One region of the Paenibacillus sp. KS-LC4 genome, then DNA from elsewhere that is predicted to be linked to it. Evidence: riboswitches for the same ligand, from Rfam matches in the RefSeq annotation. Region 1 holds a riboswitch; the other holds the start of a gene.
What was found. Region 1 has a riboswitch for FMN ahead of V5J77_RS07130 (DMT family transporter). Riboswitches for the same ligand answer to the same signal wherever they lie in the genome.
Positions count from the first base shown of each region.

Region 2: linked by a shared signal. The riboswitch ahead of ribD (bifunctional diaminohydroxyphosphoribosylaminopyrimidine deaminase/5-amino-6-(5-phosphoribosylamino)uracil reductase RibD) and the one ahead of V5J77_RS07130 (DMT family transporter) in region 1 are both predicted to bind FMN.

Region 1 covers NZ_CP145905.1:1,648,977-1,659,138, reverse strand. The annotation lists gene V5J77_RS07150 (efflux RND transporter permease subunit) at 1-2,977, opposite strand, end outside; gene V5J77_RS07145 (ATP-binding protein) at 3,061-4,437, opposite strand; gene V5J77_RS07140 (response regulator transcription factor) at 4,430-5,113, opposite strand; gene V5J77_RS07135 (putative sporulation protein YtxC) at 5,282-6,223, opposite strand; gene V5J77_RS07130 (DMT family transporter) at 6,328-7,299, opposite strand; FMN riboswitch at 7,449-7,597, opposite strand; gene mqnC (cyclic dehypoxanthinyl futalosine synthase) at 7,888-9,024, opposite strand; gene V5J77_RS07120 (aminotransferase class I/II-fold pyridoxal phosphate-dependent enzyme) at 9,219-10,162, opposite strand, start outside.
Region 2 covers NZ_CP145905.1:3,700,976-3,711,137, forward strand. The annotation lists gene ribE (riboflavin synthase) at 1-655, opposite strand, end outside; gene ribD (bifunctional diaminohydroxyphosphoribosylaminopyrimidine deaminase/5-amino-6-(5-phosphoribosylamino)uracil reductase RibD) at 671-1,777, opposite strand; FMN riboswitch at 1,933-2,142, opposite strand; gene V5J77_RS15700 (peptidylprolyl isomerase) at 2,337-2,768, opposite strand; gene lysA (diaminopimelate decarboxylase) at 2,825-4,156, opposite strand; gene V5J77_RS15710 (spore germination protein) at 4,273-6,102, opposite strand; gene V5J77_RS15715 (stage V sporulation protein AB) at 6,158-6,586, opposite strand; gene V5J77_RS15720 (stage V sporulation protein AA) at 6,579-7,229, opposite strand; gene fabZ (3-hydroxyacyl-ACP dehydratase FabZ) at 7,535-7,960, shown strand; gene V5J77_RS15730 (SDR family NAD(P)-dependent oxidoreductase) at 8,180-10,162, opposite strand, start outside.

The sequences.
Region 1 (10,162 bases):
CCGCCTCTACGATCGCTTCTGTGATGGTTATGCCCGCTTTGCGATTTTTCTCCACCCGATCAAGCAGTACGACCGCATTGGTGACGACGATGCCGACCAGCATCAGCATCCCAATCATGCCGCTCATGGACAGCGACTGGGCTGTCAGAAGCAAGGCGCTCAATGAGCCAATCGGTATAAACACCAGCGAGGCTAAAATAATAAGCGGTGTACGCAAGCCTCCAAACGTCATGCTCATAATAATAAACACGAGGCCAATCGCTGCCGCCATGGCGATGCCAAGGCTTGCGAAGCCATCATTGATCATTTGCAGGCCGCCGCCTACTTTAAGCTCCACACCCGAGGGCAGCGTCAGGCTGTCGATATCCGCCTGCACCTGCTTTGTCACCGCAGATACGGCACTCGCATCCTTCACCGTTCCACTGACAAGAGCGTACATTTTGCCATCATCATGGCTAACCTTAATCCAAGCGTTCTGCTCTGTTATATCAGCAATATCCTTCAGCCTCTTCATGCCCGCAGCAGTAGGAATCGTTATATTGCCCAGCTCTTCCTTAGTGGCAATTTGCTGTTTATACGATAAAGTGATGGCTTGCTCCTTATTATCAATTTTGTAAGTGCCCGCATCGACTGGTCGAAGCTGCTCACCAGTCAGCTGCATAATAAGATAGGGGCTAATATTGGCATTGATGCCGCTCTGGTTAAGGGAAACGACCCATTTAGGCGTAACCTCATCCATATTGTTCGTAATATCCTTTAAATCGCTGCTTTCCTTCATTAGCTTTTCGATTTGAAGGGCTGCCTGCGCCAGCTTGTCGGCGCTGTCTGAATAAATGCTGACATCAATATTGTTGCCCGAAGGCGGTCCCTGCTGTTCGCCCGCTTTAATATTAAGCGTCGTACCTGCCTGCTTTGCAGTCACTACTGCCAGCAGATCCGTCTGCAGCTTTGAAGTCAGCTGCGCCATATCGCTTCCTTCAGCAAATTGAGCCGTAATGGTTGCTTTATTGTTGCCGCCGCGAGACAGAAGCGGATTCGCACCTGCACCGCCAATGGAAACCTCATAGCTCTCTACGTTTTCCAGCTTGCTTAAATAGGCCTCCACCTCGCCGCTGACATCGTCGGTCTGCTTCAGGCTGCTTTGTGCTGGCAGGGCAACATCAATAGCTAAGCTTGGAGTCGCACTTGTCGGCAGAAAAGCAACACCGATTAAAGGAATTAATCCCAGCGAACCTATTAATAGCACGACAGCAGATGCTAATACGAGTGCTTTGCGCTTCAGCGCGCTGCGAATGATTTTTTCAAAACCATTTGAAAGTCTGCTTTCCTTCGTATGCGGCTTAACCCTTCTGAAAAAGCGACTGCCCAGCACAGGTATCAGCATCATCGACACGAATAGCGAGATCGTAATGGAGAGAACGACAGCAATCGAAAACGGACGGAAAAACTGTCCAATAATTCCGCTGACAAAAGCGAGCGGAGCGAAGACGACAATCGTCGCCGCCGTGGACGAGGCTACCGCCCCGATTACTTCGCGGGTCGCTTGGTAGGCCAGCTCCTTGCCGCTCATTTTCTCGCCTTTTTCCTGACGCCATCTATATATATTTTCAATCACGACGATGCTATCGTCGACGATTCGTCCGACGGAAACGGCGATGCCGCCCAGCGTCATAATGTTTAGCGTATAGCCCATTTGATCCATAATCGCAATCGTGGCAAAAATAGAAATCGGCAGCGACAAAATCGAAATAATCGTCGCTCTTACATTGCGTAAAAACAAAAATATAATGAGCACGCAAAACAATGTACCGTACAAGCCTTCATGAATAAGGCCGGATACGGATTGTTTAATTTCCTGTCCTTGGTCAACAATGACATGATAATTCAGCTCGCCTTGACCCTGATAACGGTTGAGCAGCTCTCTCACATTGTCAGACACATCTGCCGTGTTGGCATCCTGCGTCTTCTGAATCGAAATAACAAAGCTCGGCTCGCCATTAAAGCGGGTAATTTCATTTTGCTCCGATACCGTCTTAATGTCGGCAATTTCACCCAGCGTGATAGCGGAGGCTGGCGCTGCTGACGCACCACCTGAAGCTCCAGAACCGCTTGATGCTCCTGCTCCTACAGCTGCACCTGATCCTGCACCCGTTCCTACTCCTGATCCTGATCCTGATCCTGCTCCTGCTCCTGCACCGCCAGCGTTTCCTGATGCAGAGCCTGCGGCTCCGCCTCCAGCCGATGCCATCAGCTTCAGCTCTTCAAGCTGCTTCAAGCTGTCAAGGCTGCCGGTCAGCCGAATCGGAATGACCGTCTCCTCCTGCGATACAGAGCCCAGTGGCAGGGCGTAGTCTAGCCCCTGAAGCGCGGTGCGAATGGAGCTGAGCGTAATGCCATGCTGCGCTGCTTTATTTTTATCTACAACAATTGCAAGCTCATTCGTAGCTGTACCCTTCAGCGTTACGTTTCCTACTCCAGCAAGCTTTTGCAGCTCAGGTATGACGCTGCTTTGCAGCTCATCAGCAAGCTTGGTCGAATCTCCTTCGGCTGCGAATACTGCCGCTTGATAAATAGGCTGGCTATTAGCCGACAAGCGCTGCACCGTAACATTGGCATTATCGGCTAGCTTTAGCTTGCTTAGCTCAGCCTCCACCTCGCTGTATTTTTTGTCCATATCCGTACCGAAAGGAAACTGGATAAAGATGCTGGCCGCATTTTCAGCAGAGGTGCTCGTCAGCGACTCATATCCCTGCACCCTCTTCAAATGGTCCTCAATCGGCCTTGCCACCTCCGACTCAATCTCCTCCGTAGAGGCGCCAGGCTGCATCGCCTGTACGAACACAGCTGGAAAATCCAGATCCGGAAACGTCTGCTGCTTAATTTGCGTGGAGGCGTACAAGCCATACCCAAGCACCAAAGCGCATAATAAAATAACAGCAACACTATTTTTCAAGCTAAATTTGGTCAATTGCTTCAATGTATATCTCTCCTCTCGCTGTGTTACCTCCTTCATCATAATGAGTAATTTTGTACAAATTATGTACAGAATCGCCGTTTGCCCTAATTGGTTTTATTTGGAGGAACGAGCGGCAGTATGACCGTCATCTTCGTCCCTTCGGCCAGCTTACTCTCTACCCTGATTTCTCCCGCATGGAGCTCGACAATCCGCTTAACGATGGAGAGGCCGATGCCATTTCCGCCAAACGCACGCTCGCGGGCTTGATCTATTTTATAAAAGGGCTTGAAGATGTGCTGAAGCTCCTCCTCCGGAATGCCCACTCCGCTGTCAGCAACCGACACGCTCACGCTATGCTGGCTTGCCGTCAAGCTGATCGCAATGACACTACCAGCCCCTGTGAACTTAATCGCATTGCTCAGCAGATTCGTCCAAAGCTGGCTCAGCTTATCCTCATCTGCCCAAATTATGACAGGCTCCAGATCCAGCTCGAGCTTGATGCTTTTGGTAGACCATAGCGGCTCGCTGGCAATCATGACATCTTTAAGCTGCTCATCCAAGCGATATTCGCTCATATTGGGTTGAATTTGATCATGCTCTAGCGAGGAGAGCTTAAGCAAATCCTGCGTCAGCCGCGATAGGCGGTCGCTCTCCTCCTCAATTATAGTGAGCAGACGAAGACGGCTTTCCTCATCCAGCTTTTTCTGCTTAAGCGCCATTGTGAAGCCTTTAATTGATGTAATCGGAGACTGGATTTCATGTGAAACGTCCGAAACAAACTGCCTTCTCACCCGCTCCAGCGAATCGAGCTCGCGTGCCATCTGATTAAAGCTTGCCGTCAGCTCACCGATTTCATCCTTGCGTTTCGTAACAAGCCTGATGCTGAAATCGCCTTTCGCCATTTTTCGAGTAGCCATGGTCAGATGCTTCAAGGGGCGCACCATATAGCGGGAGGTCACAATGATGAGAAGTGTGCCAATGAATAGAACGAGAATTAGCTGCATGCGGAAATAACCGAAAGCGAGATTGGCAACGCCATTCGTTTCAGGCTTTATAAATAAGGCGTATGCTTGTCCTTCAATTTGAAAAGGAAGACCGACGACGAGCCGGTCATAATCTTTGTCCGCCCCGCCCCGATAAACGCCGCCGCTGAGCACGCCGCGCAAAGCTTCCCCATCCACATCCAGCTTATGTCCGGCGATCCTGTCGGTTGCGTGAAGCGGTCTGCCTTGTTCGTCATAGACGATAAAGGTGAAAATCGGCAGTGCGGTTATGCCCTCCATTAAAGCATCCAAATTGTTGGGGTACGAAAGCTTGTAGGATTCAATTATCGTTTTGCCGCTAACAATTAAATTGTCCTGAACGTAGTTTCGAAGCTTATGACTAAACAAAAAATGGGTCATAAAGAAGCTTAAAATGACGCTAGCCATAACCGATGCGACAAACATAAGAATAAAGCGGACATACAGCGATTTAATCACGATATACCTCCAGCCGGTAGCCAAGCCCCCAGATCGTCACGATTTTGAAATCCTGCTCATATGCGGCAAAACGCTCTCTCAGACGCTTAACATGCGTATCCACAGCCCGCTCATCACCCTCGTAATCATAGCCCCATATTTGTTCAATTAATGAATCGCGCTTGAATAGCTTGCCCGGATAGCTCGCCAGCAAAAACAGCAGCTCAAATTCCTTAAGCGGTATGGATTCACTTGTACCTGTATCCTTATAGCGAATTTGATAGCTCGTTTTATCAAGCGTGACTTGACCTAAACGAACGATTTGCGAGATGGAGATGCGATACCGCTTCAGCAGCGCCTTCACTCGCATCACCAGCTCCATCGGGTCAAAAGGCTTTACCATATAGTCGTCAGTGCCCAGCCGAAAGCCTTTAATTCGCTCGGGTGCCTCCCCTTTGGCGGTAATCATCAATATCGGCTTGTCCCCCGCTTCACGAACCCTTCTGCACAGCTCCCAGCCGTCCATCTGCGGCATCATAATATCGAGAATAATAAGATCAACCGAATGATGGCTATAGTAGTCCCAAGCGTCTACGCCATTGCTTTGCTCTATAATTTCCATTCCTTCATCCTCCAAAAACAAACGGAGCAGCTGCCGGATATGCGGATCATCATCCACTACGAGTACAGTCGTCATGCGTGTTCCTTCTTCCCCATTTAAAGTACAGTTCTATGTCATAGTGTAATACACAATTTTGTATTATTTATGTATTTCTTTCATTAGAAAAAAACTCGCCGAATAACGGCGAGCCTGCTGCTAGTTTTTTGGCGAATTCATCATGCGGAACCATTCTACTGACTTGTTTTAAGGCTGAGTAACGCCATCATTCCATTCCCCCATTGCGTGGGAGCACAGAATACAATCACTGCAAACCGACACCCGGTTGTCAAAAATCGTTTCAATCGTCCGAATGACCTGCATATCGACATGCTGCGTATGAACGACAATTTGCTTAGGTGATGCGGCAATCAGCGAGCTGATAACCATGTCCTCAATATTCATTTCCGTTTCCAGCATTTCGGCTACCAAGCGGTCGGAATGCGGCTTAGGCTCGAACAATTGAAATTTGTCATTATACAGCATAAAATCGTGGTTGCCTTTGTGAACCAAATGAACCATTGCGACCTTTGATTGCTGCAGCCCAACAAAATATTTTAGCAGCGAAATAAACTCCTGATATTGCTTATCGAGCACATATTCATCCAAAGCATACTCCACAATGTCACCTAGTTCGTGACGATACCCGTGAAGCCTGAAGGTGGCGATGCCGCCAAGGTCAAGCCGTGTATTTTCATTCAAATACAGCTCGATCTCCTCGGCTACCTTGTGCTTTCTCCGCCTTCTATCCGCATCCAGAAACTTGGCGTTCAAGCCATCCAGATCGGTATCCTGCATGAGCTGGCTGCAATATTTTTTAATAATGGAAACATCATTGGAATGGCCGCCCTGATATTTTTTCTTAATGATGCTGATGAGCATTTCAGATTCCAAATTAGTTACAACATATTCCGCGAGCGCTTTCGCAGCACTGCGGTACAGCATTTCTCCGTGCTTATTCAGTTGAAAATAAGGCGTTGCCGACTGGCACATTATGGTACCGTCGGACTCCAAATCGAACTGCACCAACTGACTCTGGGATGCTGCTTCAATATGTAAATCCTCATTCGTATATTGTGTCATTAAGGCTGCTAACCCAGCTGCTGTTGATTGTAGCTTGGAAGGCAGCGCAACGGTAAACAGTTCCATAAACAAGCCAGCCCCTTTCATTCCCCTTATACAGTATATGGCGCATGCAGCAGCGATATACGATGAAGACATTGGGAATGAAGGGGCTGAAAATGAGCCTTAGTTTATGCAGCAGCTTGTGGTTTCTGAGCCGCCTGTTCATTGCTGCTTCGGCTCATGAGCCATAGCGTCAGCCAAATAAGCAGGAAGCCGCTCAGCTGTCCTAACGTGAGCGACTGACCAAATACGAGCCAGTTAATCAATACGCCAACGGCAGGGAAGGATAGCTCCGCAAGCGTCGCGTATACAGCTTTAGTTGAGGAAAGCCCTTTGTAATACAGCAGCATGCTGATTAAGCCTGGGAAAAAAGCTTGAAACAATAAATTGACGGCAATGAGCGACAGCTGACTGCCTTGTGCGTTCAGGCTCCATGCGTCGCCGCTTGCAAGTAATATGACGCTGAGCAGCGGCAGAGCAAGCAAAAACCTAAGGGACGTCACGATAGAAAAGGATAATTTCTTTTGCAGCAAATATTTGCCCATAACGGTCGAGCCGCCCCATAATGCCGCCGCTATAATGGAGAACAAGCAGCTAAGAAATGCAAGATCATGCAGGCCAACAGTCGGCGATCCAAACCCAAAGGTCAACAAATAGGTGCCCGCCAGCGCCGCCAGCAAAAAGACGAAAAACTTCTGTGGCAGCTTTTCCTTCAGCAAAACTCTGGCGAGCAATACTGCAAATAATGGCTGAAGCTTCTGAAGCAGCAGCACCGCATTGGCGCTGCCATGAGAAAAGGCAGCGGTGAATAATACGGTAGCTACTGCCGAGCCGCCCCAAGAAATAAATAGCAGCGCGCCAATAACACCAATCGACAGCTTGCCGACTAATGTGCGGCGAAATTTAAACAATACAGGCATTGCGTAAAAAGCGAGCAAAATATGCTCAATAAATACAATTTGCGCCGAGGTGAAGCTTTTGAGCAATAAAATACGGAACAGCGGGTCAAGCCCCCACAGAGTCGCGCCAAGCGCCACATACCATATTCCATTAATGCCCGCAATGCGTGATGTTCGCCAGCCCGCTTTCTCGCCAGCCAGCTCTAGTGTGTTTTGCAATTCAAAAACCTCCTGAGAAAGTTTTGAATTGAACCTTCTTTTACTATGAAAAAGAAACAATGCCCCTGTCAGCAAACTGACAAGGGCATCATCAACAAACCTGTTAAATGAGTATCATTTAACAAGCTGGTTCTGATCTTCTCCCGTCCGGACTATACCGTCGGCTCTGGATTCTCACCAGATCAGTCCCGGCTGCAAGCAGCGAGGAGTCGCGGGCTCTGGATGCTCCGAACGCATCCTTACCGCCGGTAGGGAATTGCACCCTGCCCTGAAGATTCATATTCGATTAAGTCGTATTGTAACATAGAAGATTACAGTTTGAATAGTCTATTTGTGTGGAAAAATGGCCGTTGGCAAAAATATTTTATTTTTCCGATCTATTTTCTTGGATTTTATCTATTTCTCGATCAAACCTCTAGCCCATCGAGGTGTCAAAAGTGTGAAATGCTGCACTAGAAGCAATAACAAATAACGCTCATCCCTGCCTATCCTTTAACGGATAAAATAAGAGATAAGCGTTATTCCTTATTCATTATCAAAAATAGTTCCGCATTAGCCAGTGGCTACAAGCTAATTTTGCATCACAAAGTCCTGCTCAGCCTTGTCGCTATCGTTGTACATCCGCAAAATTTCATAGCGTGTATTGCGCTGCGCCGGAACCTTGCCCGATTCACGAATGAGCTGCAAAATCAGCTCAATGTTGACCTTGTGCGTCGTGCCCGCAGCGGACACCACATTTTCTTCAATCATTGTGCTGCCGAAATCGTTGCAGCCATAGGATAGCGAAAGCTTGCCCATTTCAGGCCCCATCGTTACCCATGAAGATTGCAAATTATCAATGTTATCAAGGAAAATTCGGCTAATCGCTACTACCTTCAAATACTCCTCCGGCTTCGCCTTCTCCATCGGCATTCTCGTATTATCCGGCTGGAACGGCCACGATATAAAAGCAGTAAACCCTTCAGAGTCGTAGCCATTCGCTTTGCACTCGTCCTGAACGTCACGAATGCGCAGCAGGTGCAAGGCACGCTCCTCCATCGTTTCTCCAAAGCCATATACCATCGTAGCTGTCGTATTCATGCCATGACGATGAGCCGATTTCATAACGTCGATCCAGTCCGTATAAGAGCCCTTCTTGCGGCTGATTTTACGGCGAGTCCGATCATCGAGAATTTCCGCGCCGCCGCCTGGCAGCGAATCCAGACCTGCTTCATGCAGCTGGCGAACGACCTCATCGAGCGACAGACCATTTGAAACTTCCTTCATCTTCTGAATTTCCGCTGGCGAGAAGGAGTGCATCGTAATGTCCGGGAAGCGCCGCTTGATTTCCTTCAGCAAGTCCGTGTAATAGGTAAAAGGCAGATCCGGATTCGTCCCGCCCTGCATCAAAATTTCAGTTCCGTTCACGTCAATCGTTTCTTGAATTTTGTTCATAATCGTCTCGTTATCGAGCACATAGCCCTCTTTGGAGCCTGGGGCACGGTAAAAGGCGCAAAATCTGCAATAAACGTCGCACACATTCGTGTAGTTGACGTTTCTTCCTACAACGAAAGTCGTTATAGGCTCGGGATGCTTGCGCAGCATAATTTCATTCGCGACCTTACCCATTTTCTCAATCTCGTCGGATTCGAACATAATAATACATTCTTCCAAGCTTATTCGCTCACCCCGCAGGGCCTTATCCAATATCTGGTCCAACGTTGCCATTACGCAAGACCTCCTTATCTATCGCTGTAGTTTTGATGTTGCGCTTTTTTTCACAAACTAATTAAGTATAAGTTAATTTTATCATACTAAGCTCATATTCGTCATCTTTCGTTTACAGGCTTTACAGCCTTAAAAAAGGAAAAACACGGCTTGTCAGTTATGACAGCCGTCTTTTCCTCCACTTTACGCAGCCGTTAGCCGCGCAAAGCCTGATCCAAATCTGCTAGCAAATCTTCAATATGCTCAAGGCCTACCGAATAGCGTACGAGGCCATCAGTAATACCGCGTTCATGTCGTACTTCCTTCGGCATTGCCGCGTGAGACATCATCGCTGGATACGATAAAATGCTTTCTACGCCGCCAAGGCTGACCGCTACAAGCGGGAGCTTCACGCGGGCAAGCATCGCTTTCGCCCGTTCGCCGCTGCCTACATCGAAGGATACGACAGCGCCATAGGCGGAGCATTGCTGCTCATGCACGTCACGACCCGGATGATCCGCAAGGCCAGGATAATAAACCTTCGTCACTTCCGGATGCTCATTCAGCCAATCCGCCAGCTTGCGCGCGCTGCGCTCGCTATGCTCCATACGCGCTTGCAGCGTCTTGATGCCGCGCATAAGCAGCCAGCATTCATGGGCGCTCAGCACGGCGCCAAGGCCATTTTGCAGCTGATACAGCCTGCGTCCGAGCGCTTCATCCGCCGTTACAGCAAGACCGGCAAGCACGTCGCTGTGGCCGCTCAGAAACTTGGTCGCGCTGTGCACAACAATATCTACACCTAGCTCAAGAGGGCGTTGATAATAAGGCGTCATAAACGTATTGTCCAAAATCGTCAGCAAATGATGCTCCTTCGCCCACGAAGCCACCTGCGAAATATTGGTGATTTTTAGCGTCGGGTTGGAAGGCGTCTCGATAAATACCGCCTTCGTATTCTCTTTATAGGCAGCTTTTACGGCTTCAAAATCCGTCATATCGACGAACGTCGTCTCCATACCCAGACGATTAAGCACCGTCGTCAGCAGGCGATATGTACCTCCATACACATCCTCAGTCACAATAACATGGTCGCCCGCTGACAGCAGCAGAAACGTCGTTGAAATGGCCGCCATGCCGGAGGCAAAGGCAAAGCCTCGCGTAC
Region 2 (10,162 bases), 2.1 Mb from region 1:
TCAGCTTCGCTCCGTCTGCCTTGCCAGCTTTACTGCCGGAAGTCGCGCAAGCCTCGCGAGCTGGCTTGAAATGCAGCAAATGCTCCACATATTTGCCGATGATATCGCATTCGATATTTACGGAATCGCCTATGCGCTTATCCAGCAAAGCCGTTTCGCCAAGCGTATGCGGAATGACCGACACTGAGAAGCCAGCATCATTCGTGTCGACAACGGTTAGGCTGATGCCGTCAATTGTGATGGAGCCTTTAGGAATGACATATTTCAGTGTTGCCGCATCGTTCAGCTTAATGCTGAATATAACGGCATTGGCGTCGGTTGCCCTTTTTGTGATCGTACCTGTGCCGTCAATATGTCCTTGCACCATATGGCCGCCAAAACGCCCTCCAGCCAGCATCGCACGCTCCAGGTTGACCTGTTCACCGGGCTTTAGCTGGTGAAGATTAGAGCGCCGATATGTCTCCGGCATCACATCCGCGTCAAAGGTGCTCCCTGTAAAGGAGATGACCGTCAGACACACGCCGTTTACGGCTATGCTGTCGCCCAGCGCCACACCCTCAAGCACGCGGGAGGCGGCAATTGTCAATACCATAGCCTCGCCCTGCTGGACCACTCGCTTCAGCTTGCCGACTTCTTCAATCAGACCCGTAAACACGGCTAACCCTCCTCTCTAAACAGGACGGTAGACCGGGTAGCCGCTTATGCAAATATCAGCTCCCGCTTGCTCGACCTGTGTGCGCTCAAGCTCAATAGCCTGCGCCATTTTTTCAAAGCCTTCAAAATCAAAGGTGCCGGGAGCCGCTGCTCCGCCAATGATTTTGGTTGCCATATAAATCATGATTTTGTCGATGAGTCCTGCTGTTAGCATGGCGCCATTGAGCTTGCCTCCGCCCTCCAGCAAAATTGACCCTATTTCCAGCTCGCCAAGCTTTCTCATCGCCTCCGCCAAATCAACCTGCTCTCCCGTGCCTGCCCGAATGAGCTCGACGCCAGCAGCCAGCAGCTCTTGCGCTTTGACGTCATCCGCCTGCTCAGTTGCAATAACAATCGTTCTTGCCGTCCGATCCGTAACTACGCGCGCGGTGAGCGGCAGCTTGAGACTGCTGTCGATGACAATCCGCACCGGATGCAGCGCTGGAACGTCCGCTCTTGTTGTGAGCTGCGGATCATCAGCTAGCACTGTGCCGATACCGACCATGATGCCCATATGCTGATGGCGCAGCGTATGCACCTGCTCCCTTGCAGCACTGCCCGTTACCCATCTGCTGTCGCCGGTGCGGGAAGCGATTTTCCCATCGAGTGTACTCGCTGTCTTAAGGGTGACAAACGGCAGCTTCGTAGTAATATATTTATTAAACTTTTCATTCATTTGGTTGGAGCGTTCCCCTAGAAGCCCCACCTCAACCTCTATGCCGCATTCCTTCAGCCGTTCAAGACCCCGCCCGGCTACCTGCGGATTCGGATCTGTCGTGGCTACGACTACCCTTGCCACCTTGGCATCAATAAGGCGCTCGCAGCAAGGCGGCGTCTTGCCAAAATGACTGCAAGGCTCAAGCGTCACGTAGGCTGTAGCGCCCTCCGCCTCTTCGCCCGCCATTTGCAAGGCATGTACCTCAGCGTGCCCCGTTCCCCGCTTGAGATGCGTTCCAATGCCGATAATGCGGCCGTCTTTTACAACGACGCAGCCAACGATTGGATTAATATCCGTCTGTCCAGCCGCCTTCTCTGCCATATCCAGCGCTAAGCTCATATAATAGCTGTCATTCAAAATATCCATCAACGCAAAAAACCTCCATTAGCAACATAGCCAACGGAGATGAGAGTTTATCTTAGAGACCCGCTTTCAAGTACACAAATAATCGTTTTTAACAGACCTAATTACCCAGCGAAAAAAAAGCGCAGGCAAATAAGCATGAAATCACGCCTTGAAAGTGTCTCCTTCTCCCATCCAGACTGTACTGTCGGTCCCGGAATTGCACCAGGTCAGCCGCATACAACAGCTCATGCGCTCACACGCTCTGAAATCATTGTATACGGGTCACGGACTGACAGGCAGCACATCTGTCGCTTCATCGTTCCAAGCGCTTAGACAGCCTCCTGATCACCGCCGGTTGGGAATTTCACCCGACCCCGAAGGAAAGCCACTGTATTATATTTTTTAAAAATGTTCACTTACTTTTAAAATGTAACTCTGAAGAAATGTTACCACCGCAAAATTGAAAAAGCAAGAGCTTTCGATTCTGCTTCTCAATTAGCAGCTGTTAGGGTGTATTTTTTATAAAAAAACCGTTTATTTTTCCGACGAATCGAAAAAACAAACGGCCCTCCCGCAACGATTAAACCGTTACGACTTCAACTTTTTCCATTTTTTCGCCTTGGCGGAACGTATCAACATGCTCCATGCCTTTAGCTACCTTGCCAAATACCGTGTGTCCGCCATCCAAATGCGGCTGTGGCGCATAGCCGATATAGAACTGGCTTCCACCTGTGTTGCGTCCAGCATGTGCCATTGCAAGCGATCCGCGCTCATGCTTGTTCGGGTTGATTTCACAATTAATGGTGTAACCAGGACCGCCTGTACCATTTCCAGTAGGACAACCGCCTTGAGCAACGAAGCCCGGAATTACGCGGTGGAAAGTCAAACCATTATAAAAACCATCGTTTGCAAGCTTCTCGAAGTTTGCAACTGTGTTAGGCGCATCTTGATCAAAAAGGTCAATAATAACCTCTGCTCCGTTTGCCATTGTAATTTTCGCTTGTTTTGCCATCTATTAAACATCTACCTTTCTATATCCGAATAAGACTACGTTACCAAATTTAACCCTTATTTCGCAAGGGCTGTTTTGCGAAGTCTTGCCGGAAGCAAGTCATTGCCGACAATATTGTCCAAAGATTCACGCTGAACGACAAGATCAGACTGACCATCTTTGACAAATACGACAGCTGGACGGCGGAAACGGTTATAGTTGCTCGCCATCGAATAATTATAAGCGCCTGTGCAAAATACTGCAAGCAGATCGCCGCTGTTTGCTTTAGGCAATTCCAGATCAATAATGAGCTTGTCGCCGCTTTCGCAAGCTTTGCCCGCTACGGTAACCGTCTCTTCGTTTGCCTCGTTCGCACGATTTGCAAGCACCGCTTCATATACAGATTGATAAAGCGCAGGGCGCGGGTTATCCATCATGCCGCCATCAACCGCAATATATTTGCGTACGCCTGGAATTTCCTTGCTCGTTCCAACTGTATAAAGCGTTGTGCCTGCATCGCCAACGATGCTGCGGCCCGGCTCAACCCAAATTTCAGGAAGCGGGAATTCCGCTGCCGTAAAGCTGGAAATGAGCGTATCCGTAATCGCTGCCACGTATTGAGCAACTGGAAGCGGGGAATCTCCATCTACATAACGGATGCCGAAGCCGCCGCCAAGGTTGATCACCTTGAACGTCAAGCCAAGGTCCTGGCGAATTTCAATGGCAAACGCCGACATTTTTTCAACAGCCATCTTAAAGCCGTCTACTTCAAAAATTTGCGAGCCGATGTGGGAATGAACGCCAAGCACTTCCAGATTGGACAGCTCCATCGCTTCCTTAATCGCCAGTTTAGCCGCGCCATTCGTCAAGTCGAAGCCGAACTTGGAATCTTGTTGCCCTGTGGAAATATAGTCATGCGTATGCGCCTCAACACCCGGCGTAATCCGCAGCAAAATTTTAACCGTCAAGCCTTTGTCCTTCGCCAGCGCATTAAGCACTTTAAGCTCAGTAGAATTATCTACTACGAAGCAGCCGATGCCTGCATCAAGCGCCATATTAATTTCATCCGGCGATTTATTGTTGCCGTGGAAATGAATACGCGCTGCTGGGAAGCCCGCTTTCAGCGCTGTATGAAGCTCTCCGTCGGAAACGACGTCCAGCGACAGGTTTTCCTGTTCGGCAAGCGCACACATTGCCATTGTGCTGAATGCTTTGCTTGCGTAGGCCACTTGAAATTGCAGGCCGGATTTTTGAAAAGCGGTCACGTATTCATTTGCACGCTGACGCACAAGCGCCTCATCTACAATATATAGCGGCGTACCATATTCTTTTGCCAGCTCCGTTACGTCACAGCCGCCGATTTCCAAATGCCCCTGAGCATTAACTTTGCTCGTTCCATGCAAGTACATTGTTATTATTCCTCCATATGTGAATAGATTCGATTTACACCAATAGCAACAGTATATCGCAATCTACCCGCAAGCGTAATGGATAATTTAACAAGTCATTTGCATTATTTACGGCTTTACTCCGTTTCGGGCATTTTATCTAGCTGCTGGGGCCGCAGCAGATTGGGCCGCTTGCGGTTTTGCAGCACCGGTGTCCGGAAAATGATATTCATCATCGCCCGGAAATCAAACGGAATGAACGGCCACATGTAAGGACGATTGAACGAACGCTCCATGCACAAAAACAGCAGGATAACCGTCGTTCCGACAATGAAGCCCGGCACCTGAAAGGCAGCAACAAGCGTAATTAGCACAAGCCTGACAATGCGGTTCGCCAGCCCCAGCTCATAGCTCGGCGTCGCAAACATTCCAATGGCCGCAACCGACATATACAAAATGACCTCATTGACGAAAATGCCCGTCTGAACCGCAATATCGCCAATGAGAATAGCTGATACGAGCGACATTGCCGTCGCCAGCGAAGTTGGCGTATGCACGGAGGCGAGCCGCAGCAGATCGACGCCGACCTCCGCCAATAAAAATTGTACGAGCAGCGGCAGCTTGCCTGTTTTCGATGGTCCGAGAAACTCCAGCGCCTGCGGCTTCAGCTCTGGATGGATAACGAACAGCAGCCAGAGCGGCAGCAGAAAAAGCGAGGCGAAAATGCCAATAAACCGCACCCAGCGCAAATAGGTGCCGATAAACGGCGTCTGGCGATTTTCCTCGGCATGCTGTACGAGATCGAAATACGTCGTCGGCAAAATCATGACGCTGGGCGAGGTATCCACGAAGACGACAACTGCCCCTTCAAGCAAATGTGAGGCTACGACGTCTGGTCGCTCCGAATAACGGACGAGCGGAAATGGGCTCCAGCCTCGTTTGACGGTCGCCTCCTCCAGCTGCTTGTCGGCAAGCGGAATGCCGTCAACCTTGACCATCGAAATTTTTTCCTTAATGGATTTAAGCAATTCCTTATCTACCAAATCAGCAACATAGGCGATACATACATCCGTCTGTGTTCGCTCGCCGATCTGCATCAGCTCGTATCGCAGCTGCGGATCACGCAGCCTTCGTCTGACCAGTGAAACATTCATCATCAGCGTTTCGACGAAGCCGTCGCGGCTGCCTCGGACGACCCGCTCCAGGCTTGGCTCGTCAGGCGAACGTGCCGGGAAGTTTTTGGCGTCAATAAGCAGCGCCGTCGCCTCCTTGTCGATGAACAGCGCCGTTCCGCCAGAGAGGATGCCCGTCAGCAGCTTATTCCAATCCTGCTCGGACTTGACCTGAGAGGCTGGCACATACATATCGAGAAAGGCATGCAACGCATCGGAGGACAAATCATCCGGCTGCAAGTAGGTCAGCCGCTTCAGCACTTCTGTTTGCAGCGTATCCTTTGCCAGACCATTCATAAACACGAACGCGACCCGCCGCTCGCCGAATATCATTTCCCGTACGACAACATCGAAGCTGCTGCCGTAGCCAAGCTCATTTTTTAGCCGCTCCAATACATCATCCAATTCCGAAGGAATACGCTCCTCGCGACCATCCTGCCCTCGCTCTTTGCCTTGCGACTTCCCTCCTCCCTGCGATTGCCGCTGTCCCTGCCTGCTGCCTTGCGCTTTAGAACGGGCATGCAGCGGCTGATCGTGGCCATTCTGCCCTTCCTCCCTTTTTTGCTGGTGATCGCTTCTACTCTCCGCGTGCGGGTTCTCCTTATTTCCGTCAACAAGCTGCTTGGCATGAATAAATCCCTTCACCTGCCGCCAGCCTCGCTCACTTTTACCGGAAGAATGCTTCTCCCTGCCCGCTTCGGTGTCCTGCTCATTTTCCAGCTTCATCATGCCAGGAATGCTCGCCTGCCTATAATCTTGACCCGGTTCATTGTGCTGCTCCTGATCCTTATCCATCTTCTTCCCTCACCTCAGTTCTCCAGCATAACCCTGCTCATTCCCTACCATTTCCCTACCATTGATACCAAAGCCAGTCCAGCAGCGAACCAAGTGTCTTCCCAAGCACCATCGCCATCACAAGGCCAACTAAATAGTCCGATAGATGGATGCGTTTGGCGAGAATGGGAAACACATTCAATACTTCCGTCAGCGCCGCCGCAAGCAAGCCGACGAATATGCCATTGAGCAGCCCGACAGCGATTTGTGACGTAATGCCCGCAAGCGAAAGCTTCCAATTAAAAAAATCTGCAAATGTCCAATAAACCGCACCGCTTATTACCGCCGTTTCAAACCAAATGGACATGCTGTAGGCATAGGCAATTTGGGCTAATCGCGGAATAAGATCCAGCACGGTTAGCAGCGCCACCAGTCCGCTGCCTACCGCAAGCCCTCCCGATAAGCCCAGCATAACAATAAAAGCATGAATCGGAAGGTCAAGCATCGTCCTCACTCCGAGCGGTTTGGCGATCATTTTTTTTACGCATCTCGTCAGCGATCACATAGGCGTTCACATTTTCCTGGTAGGTGAACAGCTCTACTTCAAGCGGATTCGGCTCTTCATTGAATCTTTTTCGGAACAGATGGTTGAAAAACAGCACCATGCCAAGCCCAATGCCGAAGGAATATGGAATTTGAAACCAAAGCGGATGCTCATTATGCTCTCCGGTAATCAGCTCGACGATTCGAATATGGACCTCCTTCATGCTGACATCCGTATGGAAGTTCATAATCGCCAGTCCTGCGCCGAAAAACAGCAGCAGCCATGAAAAAATAAGCAGCGGAATGCGCGGCTTTGGCGGCTTATCCGCAATCATAACCAGCACTTGGGGATCACCATAGGCTTCAATAGTCAAACTAGGCTCCAGCTCGCGCAGCCGGCTGACAATTTGCAGCAGATCGATGACGACGCGGTTGCCGTCCGGCTTGCTGTGACGATATAGAACGATTTGGCCCAGACGCCGTTCCTGCTCTTCGGACTCGCCAAGCAGCCTCGCCGCCTGCCCAAGCGTCACTTCCTTCTCGGGACGTATCCCAATTCGCTTGCGCAAACGCAAATAGAGAGGCTGCCGCTGCGTCGTATCCATCCGTCATCAGTCCTTTATCTGTACTTTGGGTTCGTTTCCCTTTTAGTATGAGAAAAACAGGAATCAGATAGTCACGCCGCAGCAGGTAAAAACAAGAAAAAAGGGGCGATCCCAAAAGTAGTTTTTAACTACCTTGTGATGCCCCTGCCGCTTTGAATTTTCAATGTGATAAAAAAAAGCGAGAGCCACCCGCTGTCGGGCGTGAACGCGGGCCTGTCCTCACTGATGCCTTCTTTTCTCCTCTTGTGAATGCTATAATACTTATATACATTACCAAATATGGTAAAAAAGGAGGGTGTCTGTTCATGAACGCGAGCCAAATTCTCGAAACGCTGCCGCATCGTTATCCGTTCCTGCTTGTCGATCGAATTGAATCGGTAGAAGAAGGTCACAAGGCAGTGGGGATCAAAAATGTCAGCATCAACGAAATGTTTTTCCAAGGACATTTCCCAGAATTTCCGGTGATGCCGGGGGTGCTGATCATCGAGGCGATGGCACAGGTTGGGGGCGTCGCGATGTTGAGCGTGCCGGACTTTAAAGGAAAGATCGCCTTCTTGGCAGGGATTGACGGTGCTCGCTTCCGCCGCCAAGTCTTTCCAGGCGACCAACTGCGCATCGAGGTCTCCATTACGAAGCTCAAAGGCGTCATCGGCAAAGGACAGGCCGTTGTTTATGTCGAAGGCGAGCTGGCCGCTGAAGCGGAATTGACCTTCGCGATCAAAAAAGACTAGGACGTGTCTGCGAAGGCTGAGAAAAGCAAATTTTGCCGAATTACCGTTCCATGAAGGCGCGCTTGTGAAGGCGTACCTAGGGAACGCCCCATCCCAAACGAAACGAAGCAGAGGACAAACAGGCGGTGAATAGAGCCACTAAACGGAAATTCAGACCCATCTTCATTTTGAAGACAAAAAAGGGATGCTCACGCGGGTCGTGAGAATCCCTTTTTGGCGTTATGAAGTGGTTCCGACGCAGCTGCGATGCTCGTGGGCAAACGATACAAGAAACGTCGCGTCCGGCCCGGATGCGGAGTAGAGCTCTTGGCAGAAGGCAAGGATCGAAGCAGCTGCTTTTGGTTCCGATAGCAGCATCATGTGGTTCGACGAGTCAATGTCGTATAGGTGGAAATCTTCAATCTGACGTTCAAATTCGGACCAATAATCCCCTTGATCGAACACGGGGCTCGTCTTGACTTTAAAGTACGGTTCCAGTGCCCCGAGGAACGTACCGCTTTTGTTGCGGAAGAAATAGGCGCTGACCTCTTGCGGATTGGTCATCGGCAAAATAGTAAATCCGCTGCGGTCGATCGCTTCCTGCACATCAGAACTACTCTGAATCATCGTGAACAGGTAGTCATCCGTGCGCTTGTAGCCGCGCTCGCGAGCCAGGGTCAGCAACTGCTGGGAATATTCCTCATCCGAGAGCGTCGGGTCCAGATCATCACGGTGAATCAATGTAGTCGGTATCTTCTCCGGCTCGTGCTGAATCTCGGTAAGCAAGGACATGTTGACCGATTGCAAGATCGCGGTTTTTCTATTAAACATCGCTTCCGGCAAAATGGTCTTGGTGTAGATTTTGTCCGAATACAAGGTGTCGAGGAACACGATGGAGTTTACCTTCTGCCCCAGCTCCTGCAACTGACGAGCCACTTCGTAGGCGAGGAGTCCGCCGAGCGAATAGCCGCCGAGATCATACGGCCCTTCTGGCTGCACGCTTTGAATGATGTGCACGTAGTACGCGGACATCGCGTATATGCCTCGAATCGGGGCACGGTTGCTCATCCACCCACGCGCTTTAATGCCGTAGAAGGGTCTGCTGCTCACTTTGGCGATCATCGAGTAAATGCCGACGCCGCCTGCCGTCCCGTGCATCCAGAAAATCGGACAGCCTTCCGTAGCTTGGTTCAGCAGGACAAGCTCCGGGAACTGCGACAAGCTGGTCTGCACAGGCTTGTGGGCCGGCGGTGCTGCAAGCGGTGCTTGCGTCGTTGCAATAGTCTGGCTCACAATTTCCGCTTTCGGCTGCGCCTTGGTCACCCCATTGGGGACCAGCTCCCGCATCAGATCTTCCATTGATTTGCATTCGCTCAGCTTGACGAAGGAGAAGGACGGGTCGATTTGCGTTTGTATTTGCTGCAGCAACTGCATGAACAGAATCGAGTCGAACCCGTAGTGGTCGAGCGGCTTGTCCACCTTAAGCTCCGCAGGCGTGAGCCCCACGAGTTCGGAAATTATGCCGATGACTCGCTCCCGCAGATCCTCCGCAATGGCGGGGGCCTGTTCCTCCGAGCCGGGAACCGCCCCGGAAGCAGAAGCTGCAGCAACTGCTGGCAGACTCTGCGTTGTCAGCGCTCTTCTTGCTATTGCCGGGGCGGTCAGCCAGCAGCGGCGGCGCTCAAACGGATAGGTTGGCAAGGAGATGCGACGGGCGGACGCTCTGCCTTGCAGCGCCTCCCAAGGAATTTTGCCACCTTTCGCCCAGAACAGAGCTAGCTTTCCAAGATTACCCTCTGCCAGCAAGGCTCGAAGAACGCTCTCTCCATTGATCACGGCCAAAATATCATGGAGCTCGGAATGAGACTCGTTCAGGTCGCCGAGATAGAGCGCGATAGGAGCGTCGCCTTTTTTCAAATAGCCTCGCAAACCTTGCATCATCTCGTCGCAGCTTTGTGCCACCATCGCAAGTCGCGCCTCCATCTCGTCTCGGCCGACTTGCAGCGTGTGCGCGATGTCATGCAGCTTCAAGCTGTCATCGGCTTCGAGGAACGCCAGCAGTTGTGCGGCAACGTCGGCAAGACGCTCGCGATTTTTCGCGGAGAGGACGATGATCTGCGGCGCATCTGTCGGTTCGTGATCGACCCCCTCTGGCTTTGCCGGGATGTATTCTTCGACCACAAGATGCGCGTTTGTGCCGCTGATGCCAGTTGTGCTGACTGC